2 regions of the Paenibacillus sp. FSL R5-0486 genome follow, and region 1 is predicted to be linked to the other one. Evidence: riboswitches for the same ligand, from Rfam matches in the RefSeq annotation. Region 1 holds a riboswitch; the other holds the start of a gene.
What was found. A riboswitch is a leader RNA that binds a small molecule or an ion and turns the genes downstream of it on or off. The one in region 1 is predicted to bind cyclic di-AMP.

Region 1 (7,687 bases):
GTTTCCTATCACATGCACAATGCCATGGTAGAAGGTGATTTCCAGGCCTACGTGTGGTGGTACATCCGCAGACAGTATGGTCCGATGAAAGAGGACGGTACCATAAGCAAACGCGGGTATAATATGGCTCATTTCTCTAAATTCGTGCGTCCAGGCTACCTGCGAGTCGATGCAACGAAAAATCCGGATACAAACACATTTGTCTCAGCCTATAAAGGTGATAACAAAGTCGTCGTCGTGGCAATTAACCGTGGAACTTCAGCCACAAGCCAAAAATTCGTTCTGCAGAATGGTAATGCCTCTACTGTGTCCTCATGGATTACGGACAGCAGTCGAAACCTGGCAAGCGGAACCTCGCTTAACGTATCCAATGGAGCCTTCACGGCACAGCTCCCGCCTCAGAGCGTAACAACGTTTGTTGCCAACGTTACTGGCGGAAATAGCGGCGGGAATACAGGCAGTGGCACTACGTATGAAGCCGAGACCGGAACGTCACTTACGGAAGCTGCCATTGAAACAATCTACACCGGTTACACTGGGTCCGGGTATGTTAACTTCAATGCGATGACTGGTTCGGCCATTCAATGGAACGGCATTAATAACACGACAACAGGTACCAAAAACGTAAAGTTTCGTTATGCGCTGGAAAGCGGCACTCGGAACCTCGACATTTTTGTGAACGGAACCAAAGTCATTAGCAACGAGCCCTTTCCGGCTACGGGAAGCTGGTCCACTTGGGTTGAAAAAACAATACAGGTTCCCATGAACACGGGGACCAATACATTGAAAGTGGTTACCACCGGATCGGAAGGACCGAATATTGACAGCGTTAATGTTACCGCAGCACAATAAACGTTCCGTATGGCTGATGGAAGACATTTACTGTACGTGCAGCTAAGCACTAACCTCTTGAATACTCATCACTAAAGTTAGTGTTATATCAAAAAATGCAAAAAAAGACTCCTTAAGCGTTAGCTTAAGGAGTCTTTTTTTTAGATGCGGTCGAGAGGACTCGAACCTCCACGGGGGTTAGCCCACACGGACCTGAACCGTGCGCGTCTGCCAATTCCGCCACGACCGCATATTGTATCTCCGTCATCGATATCGGCGACAAGAAATAATATATCATGCGTAATCTATCATGTCAACACTGAAAATAATAACAATAAAGCCCGAATCAGACGTCCATGTCGATTCGGGCTTTACCTTTAACTGCTGCTAATAGTTTGGTTCATTAATACGGAAGCATACTACAAATTACAGCTTGGAAGGCCAGTTGCCATACCATGCATAACCGCCTCTTCTTTCTTTATCAATATCACTTAATTTGTATTTTACTACCCCGTCACGACCAATAAAGATTGGTTTATCCGTTCCGATCTCATAGAAGCGTGCCCAAATTGGTGCAGCTTTGGAATCAGCGATAATTTTACTATCTCCATTAGCTCTTTCATACTTGTAACCCGTAATTTTCACTTTGTTAAACCAAGCCTCCGCTCCTTTAATGGATGCGGTAATTTTAGCGTTAGCAGGTCTGGTTTTTAGAAATTTAACAATCGTTACACTCTCTCCAGCTGTCAGCGATGGCACTTCGTAGATTCTTGCGCTCGCTGGTTTAAGAGAGCTGGAATCATGTTGTTGTCCCCATGCTGTCAGCTTACCACCTGAAACGACCTGTGTATTCAGAATCGCCTCAACACCTTTGGCAACTGAATTTTTACTGCGGTTAGCAAGTGTGCTGTCGATAAATGAGAAATCACCTTTGCGTGCTGCTACTTCATCCAGCATGATCATTACATTAATCATGGCATCATCATTGTAAGTGATGTGCTTGTGGTATCCGGAGCTTTGGTAAACTTGTGGCCACCCGCCGTTTGAATACTGCATGTTGATCAAAAAGTTAATTCCTTTGATTGCAGCTGTGGAGTAACGCGGATCATTCGTCTTTTTAAATTCCTTCGCCAATCTTCTAATTTCTGAGTATGTAGCCTTGTTGTCTATCGTGGACTTTGCCCACTCTCCACTTGTCTGTTTATAATCTTTTCTCCAACCTCCATCCGGTAGCTGGTTCTTCAAAATATCAGAAATACTCGCTGTAGTACCCGACGCATCTGCAGCAGATACCGTCCCTAAAGGGAGAACTGCCATTCCAACTACTGAGAACACCATCGTACATGCCAGGACAAAAGTAATTATTTTCTTCGCTTTCAAATGTAACACTCTCCTATGTTCGTTTTTATAAATCTTCCACTTCTACTTTACCTATGATATACGCCCCAAACCTCCTTTATTTGTATTTATCGCATAATAAAATCAATTTTAATCCAATATGTGGATTGGATAATCAGATAATATGCAAAAAAACGATTTTTGTCAATATATGCAACTTAATGAATATAATCTCTCTAATTCTACATAACGGGATAGTTCTTTTAACTCATGACAAACCTATTTATTTATCCAAATTCGTATTAAACGAACCAATAATGACGTTTTTGTCATGAATGATACCCAAACTTGATCCCTTCTTTCATATAAAAACCTTAATTCCGCTAACATTGAGGTATTACGAAGGGTTTTAAATGGGTTTGACAATTACGCATTTATGCAATATAGTTTCAAATAGTTACAAAAACTTAATTATTCATTGCCGAGTTTCATGTTTGAAAACGGGGGAACCAATTTGGGTGAATTATTCTTATACATAGGAAATATAGGGAACCTTCTACCGAACCCTTAGCTAACTCCGTAGGCATCGAAGGGAGAACATTGATTTTGAAAAAACTGATTATCTCCATTTTTGGAGCAGCTGTATTATTTACATCCGGGGCAACAAGCACAGAGGCAAGCAGTATCAACTCCGTAGTGAACAACATGACAGGTATTCCTTACAAATGGGGTGGCACAACTGTAGCCGGCTTCGACTGTTCTGGTTTTATGAGATATCTTTTCAACAAATACAGCATTGAATTGCCACGTACTTCGCAGCAGCAAGCCAAAGCAGGTACTCCCGTATCCAAGAGCAATGTTCGGACAGGTGATCTCGTGTTCTTTAATACAACAGGCAAAGGCATTTCACATACAGGTGTATATATCGGCGGCGGACAATTCGCTCATGCCTCCAGCAGTAAAGGTGTAAGCATCACGAAGTTATCGAATCCATACTTCAATGATCGTTATGTAACAGCACGTCGGGTAACTGGACAGTTTATGTATGATAAAATGTTAGGTAAAATGTGATTCACATACAAAAAGGCATCGGTTATTAACCGGATGCCTTTTTTGCACTTAAAAATGTATGTTGCATTGCTTACTAATGCAGCGCCTTCTGCACTCGCATCGCACCCTGAGACAGGGCATGTCCTCCACCAACAGCTCCAGCCACGGCTACGGTCTCCATAATCTCCTGATCTGTTGCGCCCTTAGCACGGGCTTCTTCTACATGGTAGAAGGTACATACCTCATTGTTGGCGAATAATCCAATGCCAAGCGCAATTAGCTGTTTTGTCTTCGCATCAATCACACCAGGTTGGAAACATTCTCCAGTAAACTCATGATACGACTTCACCACACCTGGCAGTACATCGCTTAATGCTCCAATCTGATCCTTGTAGGCATGAACTTTATCATTCATCAATGTCATGGCTTGTAGCACACCCTCTCGGCTATAGTTACAGATCTTCCTCACTGTACCTATCTTCTCTCCCCAGTGAGCCAATTATGCCAAGAAATCATGGTAATTCCAAACATTTAACGCTCATGGCCACTGCCATAATTATCAGCTGTTACTCACTAAGTGGACTCTGGCGCGGCTCGCTGAACAGCTGATAGCTGTAACCTCGGTCCAGCTTAACGACACGTCGATTCTGACGACGGATAAGTACCTGCTCGCCATCCCAGGCAACCACAATCCCCTTCACGTCGTTCGATTCCAGCTCGTCCCGTACGACTCTAACTTTCTCACCTGACAGACGCAGGGCGTCCAATTCTGTATCACTAATCATCTTCATGGCTCCTATATTTCAAATTTATTTACAAAAAGAGACCTAAATGAAAAGTCATTTAGGTCTCACGTGACTGTATTGGACTGTCATGTCATTCGAAATTATGTCCCGACTGAAAGTTACCGCTGCGCGTGCTCTTTGCTGTCGTTCTTCTCGAACCAAAAATCAAGCACTTTGGCGGACATCACACGTTCTTCAAGGTACTCCACTTGATGCGGTGTAAATTGTTCTTTCCAAGAGAAGGACAACTCTTCGCACAAGCCTACAATCGTCAGTAATTCTGACCAGGCAACATAGCGTTTGTACCAGAAAAATTGAGGATGTTCAATCATATAGGGATAAAGGTCATCGAATTCCGTATGTTTACAATCCAGGGCACGTTCAAAATGAACTTTCGATTCCGCCAGCTTATCATTAAAAAATTGTTCTGTTGCCGGTTGGTTCCCCATGGTGTTGCCTCCTCTCCCTAACATAACCCCATTATAAATGAAATCGGCGGTCATGCAAAGGCATAGTTCAAAAAATAGGCCCTATTCCTTTAAAATGTCACATTTCGTTATCGTCAAATTGTACTGTTCCATCGTTCAGGGAACGAATGCGTACCAAGGCTTCCACCGGAATACCCTGTTCACGAATCGTGCGTGCCCCTGCCTGGAAACTTTTCTCGACCACAACGCCGAATCCGACGAGTTCCGCACCGGAACGCTCGATAATTTTGATGACGCCACGAGCGGCATCTCCATTGGCAATAATATCATCAATGAACAAAATGCGGTCATTCTCATGAATGAACTCGCGAGATACCATAATGTCAGTTACAATTCCTTTGGTAAAGGACGGTACACGTTCACAGTAAGCATCAGGATCAGCCAGAAGTGTTTTTTTGCGACGGGCGAATACAAGTGGCACCCCCAGTTCATAGGCTACGGCAAACGCAACCGGAATCCCTGAGGATTCTACCGTGATTACCCGAGTTACTCCACTTTCACGAAAACGGGCAGCGAACTCACGTCCCATCTCCATCGTTAATGCAGGATCAATCTGGTGGTTCAACAGACCATCCAGCTTTAATACTTGATCCGAGATAACCACACCTTCTTGTAAAATTCGTTGTTTCAATAATTCCATGATTTGACCTCCCAAGCCTATCCTATGAGGTAAAAGTATCATATATCTATCTATAAGTTCAAGCGAAATTGCCTTGACGCTGTCCTTGGGACGCATTTCAAGCCAAAGCTCATTATCGATTGTCATGACTTTCGTGGGTCAAGCATACCTTGTACCATGGTACCCGCATGTCCAAACTATACAGGGGCCTGAGAGGGGAAACACATGAAACAGGCATTTCGGGTGCTGCAGATCGCATTTACATACATTGGAACGGTTGTTGGAGCCGGCTTCGCTACAGGGCAGGAAATTTTGCAGTTTTTTACCCAGTATGGCAAATGGGCCACCATCACCATAGGCTTATCCACCATGCTCTTTGTCTGGTTAGGTACCAAAATGATGCTGATCGCTCACGATACCGGGTCCCGCTCTTATGAGGATCTGAACAAACATTTATTCGGCCATAAGGCGGGCAAATGGATCACCTGGGTGACCCTTCTCATTCTCATTGGCGTGAACAGTGTCATGCTTGCCGGAGCAGGCTCCGTTTTTGTCGAGCATCTGGGTTTGCATTATCAGACAGGTCTGATCGTCACACTTGTAGGGACATATCTGCTTCTCGGTCGGGGCATTCAAGCCATCCTACAAATGAATAGCATCGTTGTGCCCATGATGCTCCTGTTATCTCTGCTCATGATCACCAGTACGATCCATCATCCAGGTGCTTCCCGATTCATCACACTGACGACAGACTCAAACCCTATTCAAGTGTGGCTGTCTCCACTATTGTATACTTCATTCAATCTGGTGTTGGCTCAAGCTGTTCTTGTGCCTGTAGGTAACCAGATTCGTAGTCGGAATGTGCTGAAGTGGGGTGGAGTATTGGGTGGAATTGGCGTTGGTTTCATGCTGATGGCAGCTCATTTTGCCATGTCAGCTCAGATGCCCGGCATCATCCAATTCGAAATCCCGATGGGCAGCATTGCCTTTCAACTTGGATGGGCAGTGCAATCTGTATATGTATCCCTTATTTTCATGGAAATATTCACTACCTTTGTAGCCGATATCTATGGAATGACCTTGCAACTGAGACAACATATACGTGTCCATCCCCGTTTCATTACATTAACCATTATGCTATTGTGTTACTCACTCAGCCAGTTTGGATTCAGTTCCCTGCTGTCCATCCTTTACCCCATCTTTGGAACTATGGCATTAATCTGGGCTGCCAAATTGGTACTGAACCGCTGGGGCACCTTTCGTAAACGCAACAATATATAAATCTCACGGTCCATGTATTTCATGAATATGAGCATCCGTTTGCCTTCTAACCACAATTCACCGCGGGTACTCTTTCCTTAAACATGACAAAAGGCCGCTGTTTATCACAGCGGCTCGCACTTTTTGCTCTACGTTTTAGGCTTGGCTAGGAAACTGAAGATACATCTTTTTCAGCTCATTGACTGATCTGCCGAGCGAGTAATGTGTTTTGGCTTTTTCACACGCTGAACGGGCAAGTTCATAACGATAAGCCGGGTCCAGCATCACCTTTTCAAGCGCTTCAGCTAATGCAGAAGGATCTTCTGCCGGTACAAGCAACCCATTACTACCGTTCTCGATCTGTTCCGGTATACCACCTACATCCGTACCCACAAGGGCAAGACAACTCAGCGCCGCTTCAGCAAAGACGGAACCAAATGCTTCTGCCCGTGAAGGAAGTACAAAAATATCAAAGAATGGCATGAATTCCTCAGGGTGCAGTGTGTAACCATAGAAGATGGTCTCATTATAGATCCCCAGTCGCTGCGCCAATTCTTCCAGGTCAGGACGAATCGGTCCATCTCCAATAATATGTAACACATAATCATGACCTCGACCCTTCAGTTCCGCACAAGCTTTGAAAAGAATATCCAACCCTTTTGCCGGAACAAGCCGACATACTGTGACCAGCTGTGGTATCGCATTATCATGAGGGATCGGCTTAAAGCGCTTCTCATCAAATCCATTGGGAATCACACCGATGACATCAGGTTCCTTCACGTAGGGAGCCAGATAACGGCGGAACGAATCCGACACCGTCAAAAGGCGCTCTGCCTGGTGTTCCAGCTCACCATATATCGCAAGCAGGAATCGATGCTCCGGTCCATCCGTTTCAATGCGTCCATTAAGGATTAATTCTCGTTCATAACTGGAGTGAATCGTCTGAATGAGGGGTGTATCCGGGAAAACTGTTTTCATCGCAAGTCCTGCAATTGGGTGGTGGGCATGGATCAGATCATAGGGCTTCTGAATACGCAGTTTGGTCCACCAAAGATAATCACGATATGTTTGAATATATTTTTGGACAACAGGACTATCCTGATATTCAGTCCAGTCAAACGTTTCGAACTGAACTTCCTCTCTGCCCTTATTGCGAATTCGCTTTGGCAACGAGAACAGATCCATTTCCCACCTCGGGGTTGTAAATCTCTCTTGCATATACGGAATCATAGAGGATACACCTCCGGGCTGCTCCGGAGGAAAGAAAAGCGCCTGCAGCAATTTCACCTTTAGTTTCCCCCTTTCTAACTTACGTA
Region 2 (7,687 bases), 2.3 Mb from region 1:
AACTGGGTACTTCTTACCTTACCTTTCACGGAGCAGAGCATAGTCGGTTCTCACATTCACTAGGTGTTTATGAGATCACACGCAAGATCATCTCTCAATTTGAAAGAAGTCATTATTCGGATTGGCCGAAGGAAGAAAAGATTGTAGCTCTGTGTGCAGCTCTACTTCATGATCTCGGGCATGGGCCATTCTCTCACTCCATCGAGGAAGCTTTTGACATGAATCACGAAGATTGGACTTGTCGCATTATTACAGGTGATACCGAAGTAGGGGCGATCTTAAGACGGTATGCTCCTGATTTTCCTGAGAAAGTAGCGTCTGTCATTCAAAAAACGTATGAAAAGCCGATTGTGGTGAACTTGGTGACCAGTCCGCTTGATGCAGACCGAATGGATTATTTGCTCAGGGATGCCTATTTTACAGGTGTAAATTACGGCACGATTGACCTTGATCGTATCCTTCGGATGCTGCGTCCTTATCATGGGCGGATTGTAGTCAAGGAGTCAGGCATGCATGCTGTGGAGGATTACCTAATGTCTCGGTATCAGATGTATTGGCAGATTTACTTCCATCCGGTAACTCGTAGTTCTGAAATTATATTGCGGCAAATATTCAAGCGAGCGAAAACACTCCTACAACATGGTTTTCAATTCCGCTTCATGATTGATCCACTCCCTCAATTATTTGAAGGAGAATTATCCGTGGATGAATATTTGCAGTTGGATGAAGCATTAATTCAGACGGCATTTACGCAGTGGCGCAAGGAGGACGATACTGTTCTGAGTGAGTTATGCGAACGTTTTATGGATCGCAAGTTATATAAGTATGTAGAGCTTGAACAGGTCGACTTGACAATGATGGAAGAGATTCGGGAAGCTTTTGTACAGGCTGGCCTCGATCCCGAATATGATCTTGAAATTGATTTTCCTTCGGATAATCCGTATGATGTGTTTCGTCCGGATGAATCCACAGATAAGCAGATTCTTCTTCTGGATCGACAGGACAATTTACGTGAGTTGTCAGAAGTATCTGACATTGTCCGTTCCATCAGTGGGCTTCACCGAGGGAAACATCATTTGTATTACCCGCAAAACAAGGTGGATGCGATTATTCACGAATTACCGTCACATATACGCCCCTATTTCTTGTAATCGTGTGAGTATAATCCGATGAAGAATTTCGATATCAAAACACTTTCTAAAAGAGCTATTTTTCATGATACAGTAATCTGCTTTAATGGGGAGTATATGTAGATCGACATAATTTTGTAAATGGAAGCAGGCAGAATGAGTACAATCAGCAATATATAGATCAGAATATCCGTATATCTTCTATATATTGTAGTTGTGAAGAAACAAACGTAATGATGTAATACACAGATTACCCAAAATGTTTTATGTATGAGTCATTAAATTATTGAATTTTACAAATTGGATTTTGAAAAAGAAGATAGTCGTTATTTCGACATGAAGGGAGATACAGACATGATGCTGTTCGACACACATACACATCTGGATGCACCACAATTCGACGAGGACCGCGAGGACATGATTCAGCGTGCTGTAGATGCAGGAGTTGGTCGCATGATCAACATTGGTTTTAACCGGGAGACAATTCCAACCACAATGAAACTCGCCGAAACATATGACTTTATATATGCAGCTGTAGGTTGGCATCCCGTAGATGCGATCACAATGCAGGAGGGCGATTTGGAGTGGATTGCATCTTTATGCAAGCATGAAAAAGTGGTTGCGATCGGTGAGATTGGATTGGATTATCACTGGGATACTTCACCAAAAGAAATACAGCATCGCGTATTACGACAACAAATTGCTTTGGCGCGTGAAGTGAACATGCCAATTGTCATCCATAATCGGGATGCGCATGAGGATATCATAAGAATTTTGCGTGAAGAGAAGGCGGGTGAAGTTGGTGGTGTGATGCACTCGTTCTCGGGCAGCTGGGAAACAGCAAAAAGTTGCCTCGATATGGGCTTCCATCTCTCCTTCGGAGGACCGATCACATTCAAAAATGCAAAGCAACCCAAAGAGGTGCTGGAGAAGGTTCCTATGGACCGGTTTTTCATTGAAACAGATGCTCCATATTTGACACCGCACCCTTATCGTGGGAAGCGAAATGAGACAGCGCATGTACGTCTGGTTGCAGAGGCAGCTGCGGAAATTAAAGGCATTTCGGTGGAGGAAATTGCTGCAATAACAACCAAAAATGCCATGGAACGATTTGGGATTCGTTAAAAAAACGAGCAAATGAGGTGAAAAAGGCAGGTAAGCGGAGGTAATTTGCCCTTTGATCCAAATAAATCAAGAATATTACAATATTTTAACCAAATATTCAGAAAAACGTACTTGATCAACGCTTTACAACATGCATCAAAACAGGATATCATCTTTTCAGTGAATTGTTGTGCGGAAAATTGGACAGATGTTCGGGGGATGAACAAAGGGACACTTTCCGATGAAACAACATTACTTTCATGAATCAGTCTCGCTGAGTCTCCGTTAACGGAGAGCGGGGGAACCAATAGGGCTTAAACATCGGTGTATTTGGCCGATGCGCAACGTTCGCTGACCCAAAAGCAGCGAAGGGAACTGCGAAGCCGTATTTGATTTCTTCTTTGGGTCTCGGGGTGAATTCAAGGGCGTCCGCCATGAGCGGGTGACCCAAGATAGGGCGGCTCTCTTTCGCCCGAACCCGACAGCTAACCTCGCAAGCGGAAAAAGAGAGGCAACCTCGTGCATGAATTTCCGATATTCAAAATCATTCGGAAGCCACGAAAGAGTTCCTCTTACACTCTTTCTTTGGCTTTTTTGTTTTTGAATAAAAGAAATATTGTCATCATACGGTAGGTATTCAGGAGGATGACATCATGTTGCGAAGATTGATTCATGGTGCAGAACCGGATTATGTTGGTCCAATCTGTGTTCTGTAGAAAATTTGGTATAGTCACGTCAAAGACATCATGCATTACTTTAGACGGCGAGGCTATGAAGGAGGACGGAGAAGTGGGCACATTCCAACCAGAAGAGACCCATGAGTCACGATCATCCAGTAAGTCTTTCGCGTTGCGGTGGAAGCATGAGAACATGCGTCAAATGGCATTGATCGCGATTTTCTCAATTGCGCTTACAATCATGATCTTGTTAGTCGTTTACGGTCAGGCCGGGAAACAAATTTCACTGGTTATTGATGGCAAAGCTCAGGTGGTAGAGACTCGTACAGGAATGCTTCAGGAAATGCTGGAGGAGCAGTCGATCACAGTCAGCCCTCACGATAAGGTATCCATGTCCATGAATGGGGCGTTAACAGATGGAGACCGAATCGTTATTGAGCGGGCCGTTCCAGTTAACATTACGGCAGACGGAGACACCAAGACTCTGTATACAACCGATTCATCGGTAGAAGATGCAATTCAAAAATCAGGTATTCAAGTTGAAAGTAATGATAAAGTGTATCCGGCGCTTGGAACTGCTATCAAAGCGGAGATGAAGATCCGTGTAGTGCGCGTAACAAAGCGTACAGTGGATGTAGAGCAACCGATCGCTTACAAAGTCATTAAAACGGCTGACCCTAGCTTGTACAAAGGTGATAACCGTGTCGTTGTGAACGGCAAAGAAGGCACAATTGTACAGCATATCGAAAAGGTATTTCAGGATGGAGAATTGGTCTCCAAAAAAATGGTCGGCAAATCTGTCGCTAATAATCGTGTAGATAAAGTGATCGCTGTCGGCACAAAAGCAAAACCGGTCGTGAAAGAACCTGAGATTCAGACCGTATCGGCTCAAACTTCAACAACCAAAAAGGCTACAACAACGAACTCGAAGAAAACATCTGCCTCGGGCAGCAAAGTGATTACCGTATCCGGGACTTCTTTTAAATACTCCAAAGTACTTAAAAATGTATCCATGACTGCTTACTCTTCCGAAGAGCCTGGCATTGGAACTAAAACAGCTTCCGGTACTCGTGTAACGGAAGGACGCACCATTGCGGTTGATCCCAAAGTCATTCCAATTGGCTGGTGGGTATATATCGAAGGTCTGGGATTCCGTCGTGCGGAAGATACAGGCGGTGCCATTAAAGGCAACAAAATTGATGTGTATTATGACAGTGTGAAGCATGCCCTGAATTTTGGACGTAAGAAAGGCAAGACGGTCTACGTGATCGGTCCGGTGAAGCCGGAAGCGAACTAAAATCGTTTTACTTTGAAATGGGAATGCTATAAAATAGTTGCATGAATGATTCATGCGGAATATGCGGCGGAGGAGTCTGAATTCAGTCTCCCCCGCCGTTTGGCAGAGAAGAGGATATTCCTCTTCTTTTTGCGTTAGAAAGGAAGAAATGGAACATGATAAAAGAAGTCATTGTGGTGGAAGGCCGTGACGACACGGTAGCTATCCGTCGGGCCGTGGAAGCCGATACCATAGAAACAGGTGGATCAGCAATCAACCAACGCATTCTGAAGCGGATTGCGCTTGCTCAGGAGAGACGGGGAGTCATTGTACTGACAGATCCGGATCATGCTGGCGAACGCATTCGAAAAATTATTGCGAACAAGGTGCCAGGCTGCAAACATGCCTTCATTCCGGAAGCCGATGCAACGCGCAAAGGGGACATTGGGGTGGAGAATGCCTCACCAGAGGCGATCCGTCATGCTCTGGCGCGCGTACATACTTCATACGAAGGTGCTCCGAGCCTGATCGATTGGGAGGACCTGATCGCGGCAGGACTTATTGTACATCCGCAGGCTGCTGCACGTCGCATGGAGATGGGCAATCTGCTGGGCATCGGATATTGTAACGGAAAGCAGTTCCATAAACGTCTCAGTGTATTTCAGATTACACGGGAAGAATTCTCTACAGCATTAGCGCAAATTGAACGTGAAGGATTGTGAGCATATGAAGAACATGGAAGAGACGATTGAAATTGCAACGCCCAAGCGTACGAAAGAGATTATTCAAAGACACGGATTCTCATTTAAGAAAAGTCTGGGTCAGAACTTTCTGATCGATCAAAATATACTGAACAAAATTGTTAATGCAGCCGATCTGGACGAGTCTAAGGGCGCACTGGAGATCGGGCCGGGTATTGGAGCCCTCACGGAGCGACTGGCTCGGGTAGCCGGTCCCGTCACAGCCGTAGAGATTGACCAGCGCTTGATCCCAATCCTGGGAGAAGTGATGCAGCCTTATTCGAATGTACGTGTTCATCATGGGGATGTGTTGAAGCTTGATCTGGCTGAGTTGTTTAATACGGATTTTGCATCCGTGGACAAAGTCAGTGTCGTAGCTAACCTGCCTTATTATGTAACGACTCCAATCATGATGAAACTGCTGGAAGAGAAGCTGCCGGTAGACAGCATTGTTGTCATGATCCAAAAAGAAGTGGCTGAACGCATGGCTGCTGCACCAGGATCAAAAGACTACGGTAGTCTAAGCATCGCAGTTCAGTACTACAGTATGCCGGAACTTGTGTGTATTGTGCCTCCTACGGTCTTCATTCCGCAACCTAATGTGGAATCAGCTGTCATTAAGCTGAAAGTGCGTGAGCAGCCACCAGTGGAGATTCCGGATGAAGCACACTACTTCGAAGTGGTACAGGCTTCTTTTGCCCAGCGGAGAAAAACAATCTCAAACAACTTGAAGGCACGTTTCTTCACAAAGGAGAACCGGGAACAGGCAGACATTCTGCTGGAGCAGGCAGGTATTCAACCGTCCCGACGTGGAGAGACGTTGAGTCTGCAAGAGTATGCCACACTCAGCACCGTAATGTGGGAAGCAGGGGTACGTGCAGCGCTGTAAAATTTGAATGAACCAAACCGGGTCTCTGCCCATACGATGGGGTAGAGGTGATTACGTTGATGAATATCGGAGACTTGGTCGTTCGGAAGTCATACGGCGGCGATGTGACTTTTCGGGTGGAAGGCCTCCAGTTGGATGCTGCGGTCATTAAAGGGACTGAGTTCCGGCTGATTGCCGATTCCCCGGTGGACGATTTGATACAGGTTCCCTACGAACCACAAAGCGCCAAGACCAGACAGGCGCATATTAAAGCACATCAGACCCTGTCCCGTCTGCAGCAGAATCGTATGGAACAGGCTGAGCGGAATCGTGAAGGTCTGGTACAGGATTGGTCTGCCCAGCAGGAACCGGCTTATTTTGAAATGCCTGGAAAGGTGCTTCATCTGGATGGAGATCCGAACTATTTGAAAAAAAGTATGGATCTCTATGAGCAACTTCGTGTACCCGCAGAGGGACAGTATGTCCATGAATCGGCAATGGCAGATACCTTATACCGCTTATTACCCAAAGTACGTCCGGATATCGTAGTTATTACGGGTCATGATGGGGTGTTAAAGACACGTCAGCCCTATGACTTATATAGTCTTGGTAGCTACAAGAACTCGCAAAATTTTGTGTCGGCTATTCAGGTGGCCAGACAATATGAACGCCATCTGGACGCCCTCACTATTGTTGCAGGGGCCTGTCAGTCCCATTTTGAGGCACTGCTGCGCGCTGGAGCGAACTTTGCCAGTTCCCCAGGCAGAATTCTCATTCATGCACTTGATCCGGTCTATGTGGCAGCCAAGGCCTCCTTTACCTCTGTGCGCGATACGGTCAACATGAGTGATGTTCTGCACAATACCATCAGTGGTAGCCAGGGTGTGGGTGGTGTCGAGACACGGGGGAGTTACCGGGTAGGTCTGCCTGGGCTGAATGATTTATCTACGCTAAAAGTGAACCCGTCGGCAGTCTGATGTAGGCCATTTAAAGTCCCAATTTGGGGCTTTTTTTGTTTGCAAAAAAATTCATTGACAACAACTTTTTGATGCTGATATAATAATTAGTTTTGATTTGACAATGACTGTAAAATCCGGTATAATGGACAAGAAAAGAGGTGGTCGTCGACAATGGCTAAAAACACGCTGTTGGATATCAAACGCAATCTCGATGCACATATTGGTCAGAAAATTATGTTGCGGGCTAATGGTGGCCGCCGTAAGACCATTGAGCGTACGGGTGTATTGGAAGAAACGTACCCTTCTGTTTTTATTGTTAAGCTTGATGAGGAGCAAGAAACCTTCAAGCGAGTATCTTATAGTTATGCGGATATACTTACGGAATCGGTGGAAGTCATGGTTTATGACCCGGGCAGCCAGACGCATAGCTCCTATATGGAGACGTAAGTATCGATTTACAGGCGATTCGCCCCACAAGGCGGATCGCTTTTTTGTTTTCTTTAAACACCAATTCTCCCTCTAACGTAACCCATACATACTCAGGAATGAGCGAGGAACGGTCGCGGCATACTATATGGACAGGTGAAGGGACAGTTTCTTAAGCAATGCAGGAAACTGAATATGGCCTGGTGACAAAATGTCCAAAACGTGAACGAACAACGAACTCATCACATTATGAAGGATACTTTGGAGGAGGATGGTTCATGAGTCGCAGAAGAAGAAGTGTCATGTCAGAGGATCTGAAGAATGAGCTCGCGAAAGATCTGGGCTTCTATGATACTGTGCAACAGGAAGGCTGGGGCGGAATTAAAGCCAAGGATGCAGGAAACATGGTAAAACGTGCAATTCAACTTGCTGAACAGGCTGCGCGCAAATCTTAATCCGTTTCAAGCAGACTTAAAAGCGGGGAAATCCGTCAGGAACAACCCCGCT

Region 2: it holds a riboswitch for cyclic di-AMP, as region 1 does, so the genes downstream of both, MKY01_RS00150 (3D domain-containing protein) here and MKY01_RS10665 (C40 family peptidase) in region 1, are expected to answer to the same signal.

The regions. Positions count from the first base shown of each region.
Region 1 is NZ_CP150237.1:2,343,318-2,351,004, reverse strand. It holds gene MKY01_RS10680 (carbohydrate-binding protein) at 1-852, shown strand, start outside; tRNA gene MKY01_RS10675 (tRNA-Leu) at 998-1,081, opposite strand; gene pelA (pectate lyase) at 1,258-2,220, opposite strand; cyclic di-AMP (ydaO/yuaA leader) riboswitch at 2,639-2,770, shown strand; gene MKY01_RS10665 (C40 family peptidase) at 2,776-3,240, shown strand; gene MKY01_RS10660 (carboxymuconolactone decarboxylase family protein) at 3,314-3,643, opposite strand; gene MKY01_RS10655 (hypothetical protein) at 3,786-4,004, opposite strand; gene MKY01_RS10650 (hypothetical protein) at 4,124-4,453, opposite strand; gene MKY01_RS10645 (xanthine phosphoribosyltransferase) at 4,551-5,132, opposite strand; gene MKY01_RS10640 (membrane protein) at 5,337-6,392, shown strand; gene MKY01_RS10635 (glycosyltransferase family 4 protein) at 6,528-7,658, opposite strand.
Region 2 is NZ_CP150237.1:30,463-38,149, forward strand. It holds gene MKY01_RS00140 (HD domain-containing protein) at 1-1,151, shown strand, start outside; gene MKY01_RS00145 (TatD family hydrolase) at 1,485-2,255, shown strand; cyclic di-AMP (ydaO/yuaA leader) riboswitch at 2,497-2,750, shown strand; gene MKY01_RS00150 (3D domain-containing protein) at 3,024-4,208, shown strand; gene rnmV (ribonuclease M5) at 4,364-4,909, shown strand; gene rsmA (16S rRNA (adenine(1518)-N(6)/adenine(1519)-N(6))-dimethyltransferase RsmA) at 4,914-5,816, shown strand; gene yabG (sporulation peptidase YabG) at 5,876-6,772, shown strand; gene MKY01_RS00170 (Veg family protein) at 6,926-7,201, shown strand; gene MKY01_RS00175 (small, acid-soluble spore protein, alpha/beta type) at 7,459-7,635, shown strand.